2 regions of the Methyloversatilis sp. NSM2 genome follow, and region 2 is predicted to be linked to the other one. Evidence: predicted binding sites of a transcription regulator. Region 2 holds the regulator's gene; the other holds the start of a gene.
The links. The regulator FliA, encoded in region 2, starts transcription of late flagellar genes. The targets are predictions, from matches to a motif close to CTAAAGTTNNCNNAAANNNTGCCGATANNA.

Region 1 (4,415 bases), 150 kb from region 2:
CATGCCTTCGAGACGGTTGCCGATCAGGCCGTCCTCGTCGATCACGGACGAGATCATCGAGTCGATCTTGGAGGCCAGACCGGTCACGCCGGTACTGCCCATGAACAGCGACTTTGCGGCACCGCTCTCCAGCGCCGTCGTGAGCTTGTCGGAGTCGATCTTCAGCGAGCCGTCCTTCTGCACCGACACACCGATGCTGGCGAGCGAAACACCCGGCGCGATCTCTTCGGTGACGGCCGAAGCGAGACGCGAGCGCAGGCTGAGCACGGTGCTCTCGCCGTTCAGTGCCGCACCGGTCTGGGTGGTCGTGTTGTACGACGTCTGGTTCTTGATGGTCAGGATGGCGTCGTTGTAGCTCTTGACCAGCTTTTCGATGGCGCTCTTCGCGCCGGTGTAATCGGCACCGACCGTCAGCGTCGTCGGGTTGCCGACGTTGGTGCTCTTCAGTGTCAGCGTGACGCCTTCGATGGTGTCCGTCAGCGTGTTGCTGCTCGAGGTGACGTCAATGCCATTGATCTTGAGCACGGCATCCGAAGCGGTCACCTTCTCCGAAAGATTGGAGGTGCCGCCGGTCGAGGCGTCATAGATCAGCCGCGACAGGCCTGCGTTGTCTGTGTTGTTGCCGTCGCCATCGGCGGCGGTGATGCGCACGGTATTCGCGGTGCCGCCATCCTGCGAGGTCAGCACGAGGCGGGTGCCGGTGCCGTCGTTGAGCAGGGATGCCGTCACGCCGGCGTCGGCCGCGTTGATCGCGTCACGCACGTCGGCAAGTGTCGCAGCGCCGCTGGAAATGTTGATGTTGACCGCTGTCTTGTCGGGGTTCGCGGTGAATGCGCCGCCGCTGTAGCTGCCCAGTTCTATGGTCAGCGTGCCGCTGCCGACGTTCGCGGTGCTGCCGCCGGCGAAAGCTGCCGACGCCGTGACCTGCGCGCGGGCCAGGCTGCTCACCTCGATTGAATAGTTGCCGGGCGTCGCCGTCGTCGAGGCGGCAACCGTTGCCACCGCGCTGTCGGCAATCGTTGCCTTGCGGGAGGCAAAGATTTCCGCCTTGCCGAGTGCTTCCGCTGCCGTCTGCAGCGTGGACATCGCGCCCTTGATCATGCCGTAGCTGGAAATCTTCGTTTCGAGCTTGGCCTGCTTTTCCGAGAGCAGCGTGAGCGGACGCTTCTCGACCGTCATCAGCTGCGTGACGATGGAGTTGATGTCCAGGTTGGTACCGAATGCGAGCGACGATGCCATGGCAGTCTCCTCAGGCCTTGCGTTCGATCAGTCCACTCTGGCTCTTGCCGAGCGACCGCGCAATCGCAATCAGTTCTTCGGAAGGAATCTGCCGCAGTACTTCCTTGGTGGTCGAGTCGATCAGCCGCACGATGGTTTTCCCTGTGTCTTTGTCGATCGTGAAGAGCAGGTTCTGTGCCACCGGTTCGATCTTGCGACGAATCTCGTCCACCGTCTGTTCGATCTGTTCGTTGCTGAGCGCGGCCTCGCTGGGCGGCGCTTCCGCCTTCTTGCTCTCGGGCATAACGGGCTTTGCCCCGGTGGTCGCCTGGACGCCCGGGGCAGAGATCGTTGCGCTGTTCGGGATAGGCTGTACGGCCATGATGTTCTCCCTATGCTGGGTGGGGAGCGCGGTCGCCCGCGCCCCCTCATTGCTGCCTTACGCGATCAGCCGCGGAGCAGGCTCAGCACGTTCTGCGGCAGCGAGTTGGCTTGCGCCAGCATCGCGGTACCGGCCTGCTGCAGGATCTGCGCGCGGGTCAGGTTGGCGGTTTCGGCAGCGAAGTCCGCGTCGGTGATGCGGCTCTTCGAGGCGGAGATGTTTTCCGCTTGCGTCTGTAGGTTGGCCACGGTGTAGTCGAGGCGGTTCTGCTGGGCACCGAGGGCGGCACGCTGTTCCGACACGTAGGTCAGTGCGTCTTCGACCGAGGTCAGCAGCGCCTGCGAGTTGGCCGCAGTCGTCGCGCCCGAGAACGCGGTGATGTCGGTGTCCAGGGCAACCATGCGGGCATCCGAGTTGGCGCCGTTGATCTGCGTGTCACCGAAGGTCAGCGTCAGACGGTTGTCGGCGGCATCGTCGGCACCGACCTGGATTTCAGCGCCGGTGGCTGCGGTGGTGATGACAGTACCGGTGTTCAGGTCGGTAGCGATGTTCGCGCCGGTCTTGGCGGCAGCGGCTGCAGCCACAGTCACCTTCACGCCCAGCTCGTTGTAGTTCAATTCGAAGCTGCCACCTGCGGCGACCGTGACGGCGGTCAGGTCGATCGCCTGCGAGTTGGTGCCGTCGCTGAGGGTGAGCACGCCGGCTGCGTTCGAGAAAGTGAAGGTCGTACCAGCCTGGGCACCCGTGATGTCGACCTTGGTCACCGCGGCTGCGGTGCCGGTCGCGAGGTTGCGGCCAGCCTGCACGGTCGAGGTCGTGTCCAGTGCCTTGCCGAAGGAACCGTTCAGCAGTTGCTGGCCGTTGAACTTGGTACGGGTCGAGATGTTGTTGATCTCGTCGCGCAGCTGGGTCATTTCGTCGGCGATGAAGGAGCGCTCTGCGTCAGCCAGCGTCGAGTTCGAACCCTGGGTGGCCAGTTCCTTCATGCGGATGAGCATGTCCTGGATCTGCGACATGCCGCCTTCAGCGGTCTGGATCATCGAGATACCGTCGCTGGCGTTACGGGCAGCCTGGTTCAGCGACTTGACCTGGGCGTTCATGCGCTGCGAGATCGCCAGACCAGCGGCATCGTCACGGGCGCTGTTGATGCGCAGACCGGACGACAGGCGCTGCAGCGAAGTGGCGAGCGAGCTCTGCGAAGAATTGAGGTTGCGCTGAGCGGTGAGCGAGGCAACGTTGGTGTTGATGATTTGCGGCATTTTCTTTCTCCTGTCACGAAGTGGTGTAGTTACGGCGCCCTGGGTTGCATGACCCGATGTTGATGTCGCCGATGATTCAAGTAACGGAGAGGGGAGAGAAAACTTTAGCCCGCTATCTCAATGAAAGCCTTTGTGCTCCTGGCTTTCAGGCGCAGGCATCGCGAAATGGCTTGCCGCTGCGGTGTAGGTTCGAGGGGCAAAAACTTTAGGGTTGCCCCGAAGAGTGCCTTGTGCTTTGGGGATGGCGTGAAATTCGCCCGGAAAGCCGCCTCAGCGCTTGATTTCAACTGTTACCAATTGTGATTGCCGCTGCGCAGGTGACACAGCGGCGCTCACGCAGCGATGGCGGTGCCCGGTGCGACGACGACGCGGTTCTTGCCGGTCGCCTTGGCCTGATACATCGCGACGTCGGCACGTTCGATGGCCGAACTCTGGGCTTCGTCCTGCTGCACGACGGTGACACCTGCGCTGAAGGTGATCAGCAGCTTGTCATTGTTTGCGAGGAAGTAGCGCTTGGTCAGTTCGCGCTGCAGTCGCTGCAGCACGACGACGGAGTCATCGACCGAAGTTTCCGGCAGCAGTATGACGAACTCCTCGCCGCCATAGCGCGACAGCGTGTCGTGCGGACGCAGGCAGTCGCGCACGGTGGCCACCAGATGCAGCAGCGCGTCGTCACCGGTGTTGTGGCCGTAGGTGTCGTTCAGGCGCTTGAAATTGTCGATGTCGAGCACGGCCAGGCAGAGCTGGGTGCCGCGGCGCGATGCGCGCGACACCTCTTTCGCATAGGACTCTTCCAGACCCTTGCGGTTGAGTGCGCCGGTCAGCGGGTCGTGGCGCATCTTCTCGCTGGTCTGTTCGAGTTCGATCTGCAGACGTTCGATTTCGGCTTCGGCCGCACGCACGCGATCGCGCATGGTGTCGACCTCGTTGCGAGAGCGTTCCGTGGTGGCGCGCATTTCGTGCGTTGCCGTGATCACGTCGGCGATCACGCCCTGCAGCGCGCCGATGTCGTCGGCTTCCGCGATGGTGCGCGCATAGCCTTCCATCTTGTCGCCGAAGCCCGACGTGGCGTCGGTGAAGCTGCTCAGCTGCTCGACGAAGCCGGCCAGCATCAGCTTGATCTGGTGCTTGGCGTCGTCGATATTGCCGCGCAGCGAGCCCTGGCGTTCGATCACCTCGCGCAGGCGGCGCTCGACTTCGTCGAGCTCGCGCGCACTGATCGGGTGATCGCACAGGCCGCGCAACGCATCGATCTGGCCGCGCATCCAGCGGTCGTCGATGACCAGATCGCTGATATTGCGCAGCAGCAGGTCGAGCAGCGAAAGCAGACCGGTGCGGATTTCCGCCTGATCATCCACCACCCAGTTCAGGCGGTAGATCAGGTTGCGCAGCTTTGATGCGAGGTCATCCACGCCACGCATGTCGCGCACTTCACGCAGCACCTGACCCAGTTCGATCGCTTCGTCGCGCAGTTCAGGTGCGGTAATGAGCAGGCTGGATACGACGCCTTCGAGCGTGCGCGCGAACAGATCGCGCAGTGCCGCGTCGCTGTTGTC
Region 2 (4,415 bases):
TCCGGCGACGCCGAGCGAACTGCGCGATCTGGCGCGCAGCCGTCAGCAGGCGCCGGCCAACGAACATCTCGAAGCACACGCCGAAGTGCCGCAGCGTCGTGCCGCACCGGCTGTCGAGACCGCACCGCGTCACACCGCGCAAGCGTCCGAGCCGGCGCCGCAGCTCGACGCCGCACTGCGCGAGGAACTGGGCAGCATCCGCCGCATGCTCGAACAGCAGCTGGCCGGTTTCGCCTGGGGCGAAATGTCGCGCAGCTCGCCGATCAAGACCACGCTGGCGGCCGAAATGCTCGAATCCGGCTTCAGCGCCGTGACCACCTACCGGCTGCTCGACCAGCTCAGCAGTTCCGACTCGCTGGCGGCCGCGCGCAACGAACTGCGCACGCTGATCGGCCGCGACCTGATCACGCTGAATTCCGACGCCGACATCATCGATCGCGGCGGCGTCTATGCGCTGGTCGGCCCGACCGGCGTCGGCAAGACCACCACGACGGCCAAGCTTGCCGCCCGCTGCGTCGTGCGCCACGGCGCCGACAAGGTGGCGCTGCTCACCACCGACGGCTACCGGATCGGTGCCCATGAACAGCTGCGCATCTATGGCCGCATCCTCGGCGTACCGGTGCATGCGGTGCGCGACGCCTCCGACCTGCGTCGCATGCTGGTCGAGCTGCGCGACAAGCACATGGTGCTGATCGACACCGTCGGCATGAGCCAGCGCGACCGCGCCGTCGCCGAGCAGATCGCCATGCTGTCGTCGAGCGGCGACGTGCGCCGTCTGCTGCTGCTGAATTCTGTCGCCCGCGCCGACGCGCTGGACGATGTGGTGCGCGCTTACTCTTCGCCGAATGGTGGCGCAGATCTGGCCGGCGCCATCATCAGCAAGGTCGATGAATCGGTCACGCTGGGCCCGGTGCTCGATGTGCTGATGCGCCACGAACTGCCGCTGTACTACGTCGCCAACGGCCAGCGCGTGCCGGAAGATCTGCACCTGCCCAATCGCGCCTACCTGATGCACCGCGCGCTGCGTGCAGCCGGCGAGGAATCGTCGCAACACCTTTCACCGCAGGACGCCGGCCTGTTGATGGCTGCCTCGCGTCGCGACATGCGCAGCGAGGTGAGCCGTGGCTGATTTCATGCACGACCAGGCGGCTGGCCTGCGCGCCATGTTCCGCCGTTACCCGACGCAGCGCGTCGCCTTCGCTGGCGCGATGGATGGCGTCGGCAGCACCTCGATCGCACTGGCGACCGCCATCGAAGCGGCCCGCAGCGGCCTGCGCGTGACGCTGATCGACGAACACCAAGGCGCCGGCTCGGCCACCGCGCGGCTGGGTCTGACCTCGCGCATCGATCTGCTGCAGGCGATCAACCGTGACGTCGCGCTCGCCTCGGTGCGCATCGCCTCGCAACACGGCGTCGCCGTGGTGCCGGCAGCCCGTCTCGCCGCCGCGTCGAAACAGCTGAACCGCCTGCAGACCGAGGCGCTGGACGAAGCGCTGGTCGAACTGACCCGAGATACCGAACTGCTGGTGATCGACTGCGCGCTCGACGACGGTCAGCTGTCGGCGCTGGCCCGTCGTGCGGACCGGCTGGCAGTGATCACCGCCGCCTCCGGCGTCAGCATTACCGCCGCCTACGCGCTGATCAAGCGTCACCTCGCCGGCAATGCGCCGGTGACCGGCGGCGCGGCCCGTCCGGTGCATGTCGGCGTCAGCCGCGCGCGCTCGGTGGCCGACGCCCGCCAGGCCTTTGCCAGCCTGAACGGCGTGGTGAGCGAACATCTGGGCAGTGCGCTGCACTGGCTGGGCTGCCTGCCGAGCGGCTACCAGCGCCCGGTTTTCGCCACGGCGGGTGACGATGCCCTCAAGATCGGGCGCGATCTTGCCGAAAAGCTTTTCGTGACCCGCGAGACGGAGAAAGCCGGTATGTTGTCGGCCCTGGACGAAGCGCTCGCGGGTGACCGCAGCGACCGGGGAGGGCGTGCAGACGGCTTTCCGGCCCAAGTGGCCTGACTGCACAAGCGACCCGCAGCAGAGGACGAAACATGTACACCGCATCCGGAACACTGGACCGTGATCAGCTTGCCAAGCACTACGCGCCGCTGGTCAAGCGCATTGCCTACCACCTGATGGCCAAGTTGCCGGCCAGCGTGCAGGTCGAGGACATCATCCAGAACGGCATGCTGGGCCTGCTCGACGCGATGAGCCGTTACGAGGAAGGGCTGGGCGCGCAGTTCGAAACCTATGCCGTGCAGCGCATCCGCGGCGCCATGCTCGACGGCCTGCGCGAGAACGACTGGCTGCCGCGCAGCCTGCGCCGCGACATGCGGCGCATCGAAACGGCCATCCACACGCTGGAGCAGCAGAAGGGCCGCCAGCCGACCGAGGGCGAACTGGCCGAATCGCTCGGCATGCCGCTGCCCGAGTACCAGAAGATGCTGCAGGAAGCGCGCGGCTATCAGCTGGTCTATTTCGAGGACTTCACCGACGGCGACGATGATGACTACCTCGACCGCCACAGCGTCGGCACGGAAGATCTCGATCCGCTCGAACGACTGCTCGACAAGAACATGCGCGACGTGCTGGTGCGCGCCATCGGCGATCTGCCCGACCGCGAAAAGACGGTGATGGGTCTCTACTACGAAGAAGACCTGAACCTGCGCGAGATCGGGGAAATCCTCGGCGTGTCCGAATCGCGCGTCTGCCAGCTGCACAGCCAGGCGATCGCCCGGCTGCGCAGCCGCATCGCGGCGCGCGGCTGAGCGGAGTACGCGTGCGCGTCGATCGCATCAGCATCGCCGGCCTGCTGCTCGGTCTGGCGGCCATCATGCTCGGGCAGGTGCTCGAGGGTGGCAGCCTGTCGTCGCTGTTCCAGCCGGCGGCTTTCGTCATCGTGCTCGGCGGCACGCTGGGCGCGACCATGCTGCAGACCCGTTTCCCCATCTTCATGCGCGGCATGCGCATGGGGCGCTGGGCCTTCGTCGCGCCGTCCCAGGTGCCGGACGACATGATCCGCAGACTGGTCGCCTGGGCTCAGCTGTCGCGGCGCGAGGGCATCCTGGCGCTGGAAAAGCAGGTCAGCAACGAATCCGACCCGTTTTTCCGCAAGGGCGTGCAGCTGCTGGTCGATGGCGCCGATGCAACCCGCCTGCGCGAGGTGATGGAAGTCGAGATCACCACTTACGAGAACACGCTGCGCCAGGCTGCGCGGGTGTGGGATTCGGCCGCCGGCTACTCGCCGACCATAGGCATCATGGGCGCCGTGCTGGGCCTGATCCACGTAATGGAAAACCTCGGTGACCCGACCCGGCTCGGCGCCGGCATCGCCACTGCCTTCGTCGCCACCATCTACGGCGTCGGTGCGGCCAATCTGGTGTTCCTGCCTATCGGTCGCAAGCTGCAGACCCACGTGTCTCAGCTGATCGCGGTGCGCGAAATCTTCGTCGATGGCCTGGTCGGCATCGCCAACGGCGACAACCCGCGCATCATCGAGGGCAGGCTGCTCGGCTACGTTGCCCAGGTGCCGGAGTGAGCGCGCCACGCAAGCGTCGCTACGTGCCGGAGTCGGACGAGAATCACGACCGCTGGCTGGTGTCGTACGCCGATCTGGTCACCTTGCTGTTCGCTTTCTTCGTCGTCATGTACGCGATTTCCCAGGTCAGCGAGAGCAAGTACCGTGTGCTGAGTGCGTCGCTGACCAGCGCGTTTTCGGCCCGCGACGGCGTACAGCTGATCGAACTGCCTGCGGTGGCCCCGCCGCGCAGCGCGCTGCAGATCGAGCTCGACCAGGTCCGTCAGGCGCGTGCCGCAGCGAAGGAAAAGGAGAGACGCGAGCGCGCGCAGCGCACGATGACCGAGCTGACGCAGGCGCTGTCCGCGCTGACGCGGGACGGCCAAGCGACAGTCACCGACGGCGCGCTCGGCATCACGGTCGATCTCGACGCGACCTTCCTGTTCGGCCGTGGCGATGCGACGCTGGAACCCGCTGCGCGCGACATCATCGCGGCGGTGGCCGGCGTGCTGCTGTACAGCGATTTTCCGCTGGTGATCGAAGGACACACGGACAACGTGCCGGCCACCGGGCGGGGCATGTCGAACTGGTCGCTGTCGGCGCTGCGCGCGGCGGCGGTGACCCAGGTGTTCGAGGAGCAGGGCATCATTCCGGCAAGGCTGACCGCGGCAGGCCTTGCCGACCAGCGGCCGATTGCCGGCAACGAAACCGAAGAGGGGCGGGCGAAGAACCGCCGCGTGTCCATCCGCATCGAGACGTACTCGACCGACCGGGCCGCGCTCAATGGTGCGCCGGCGAACGCGCCGGTCGAGGTGCCCGAGGGCAGCCTCGGCTCGAGCTTTCCCAAGCTCTGAACGCAGGGTTGCGGCTCTGCTGGCGGATACCGGCAAAGCAGGATGTTTTTTCTG

Region 1: WJU27_RS01445 (flagellin N-terminal helical domain-containing protein) is a predicted target of FliA. The motif match lies at 2,938-2,967, and genes of this name have one in related genera.

Annotation. Positions count from the first base shown of each region.
Region 1 covers NZ_JBBUKV010000001.1:302,944-307,358, forward strand. The annotation lists gene fliD (flagellar filament capping protein FliD) at 1-1,239, opposite strand, end outside; gene WJU27_RS01440 (flagellar protein FlaG) at 1,250-1,600, opposite strand; gene WJU27_RS01445 (flagellin N-terminal helical domain-containing protein) at 1,666-2,859, opposite strand; gene WJU27_RS01450 (GGDEF domain-containing protein) at 3,192-4,415, opposite strand, start outside.
Region 2 covers NZ_JBBUKV010000001.1:154,000-158,414, forward strand. The annotation lists gene flhF (flagellar biosynthesis protein FlhF) at 1-1,129, shown strand, start outside; gene WJU27_RS00705 (MinD/ParA family ATP-binding protein) at 1,122-2,009, shown strand; gene WJU27_RS00710 (RNA polymerase sigma factor FliA) at 2,042-2,758, shown strand; gene WJU27_RS00715 (flagellar motor protein) at 2,770-3,528, shown strand; gene WJU27_RS00720 (flagellar motor protein MotB) at 3,525-4,361, shown strand.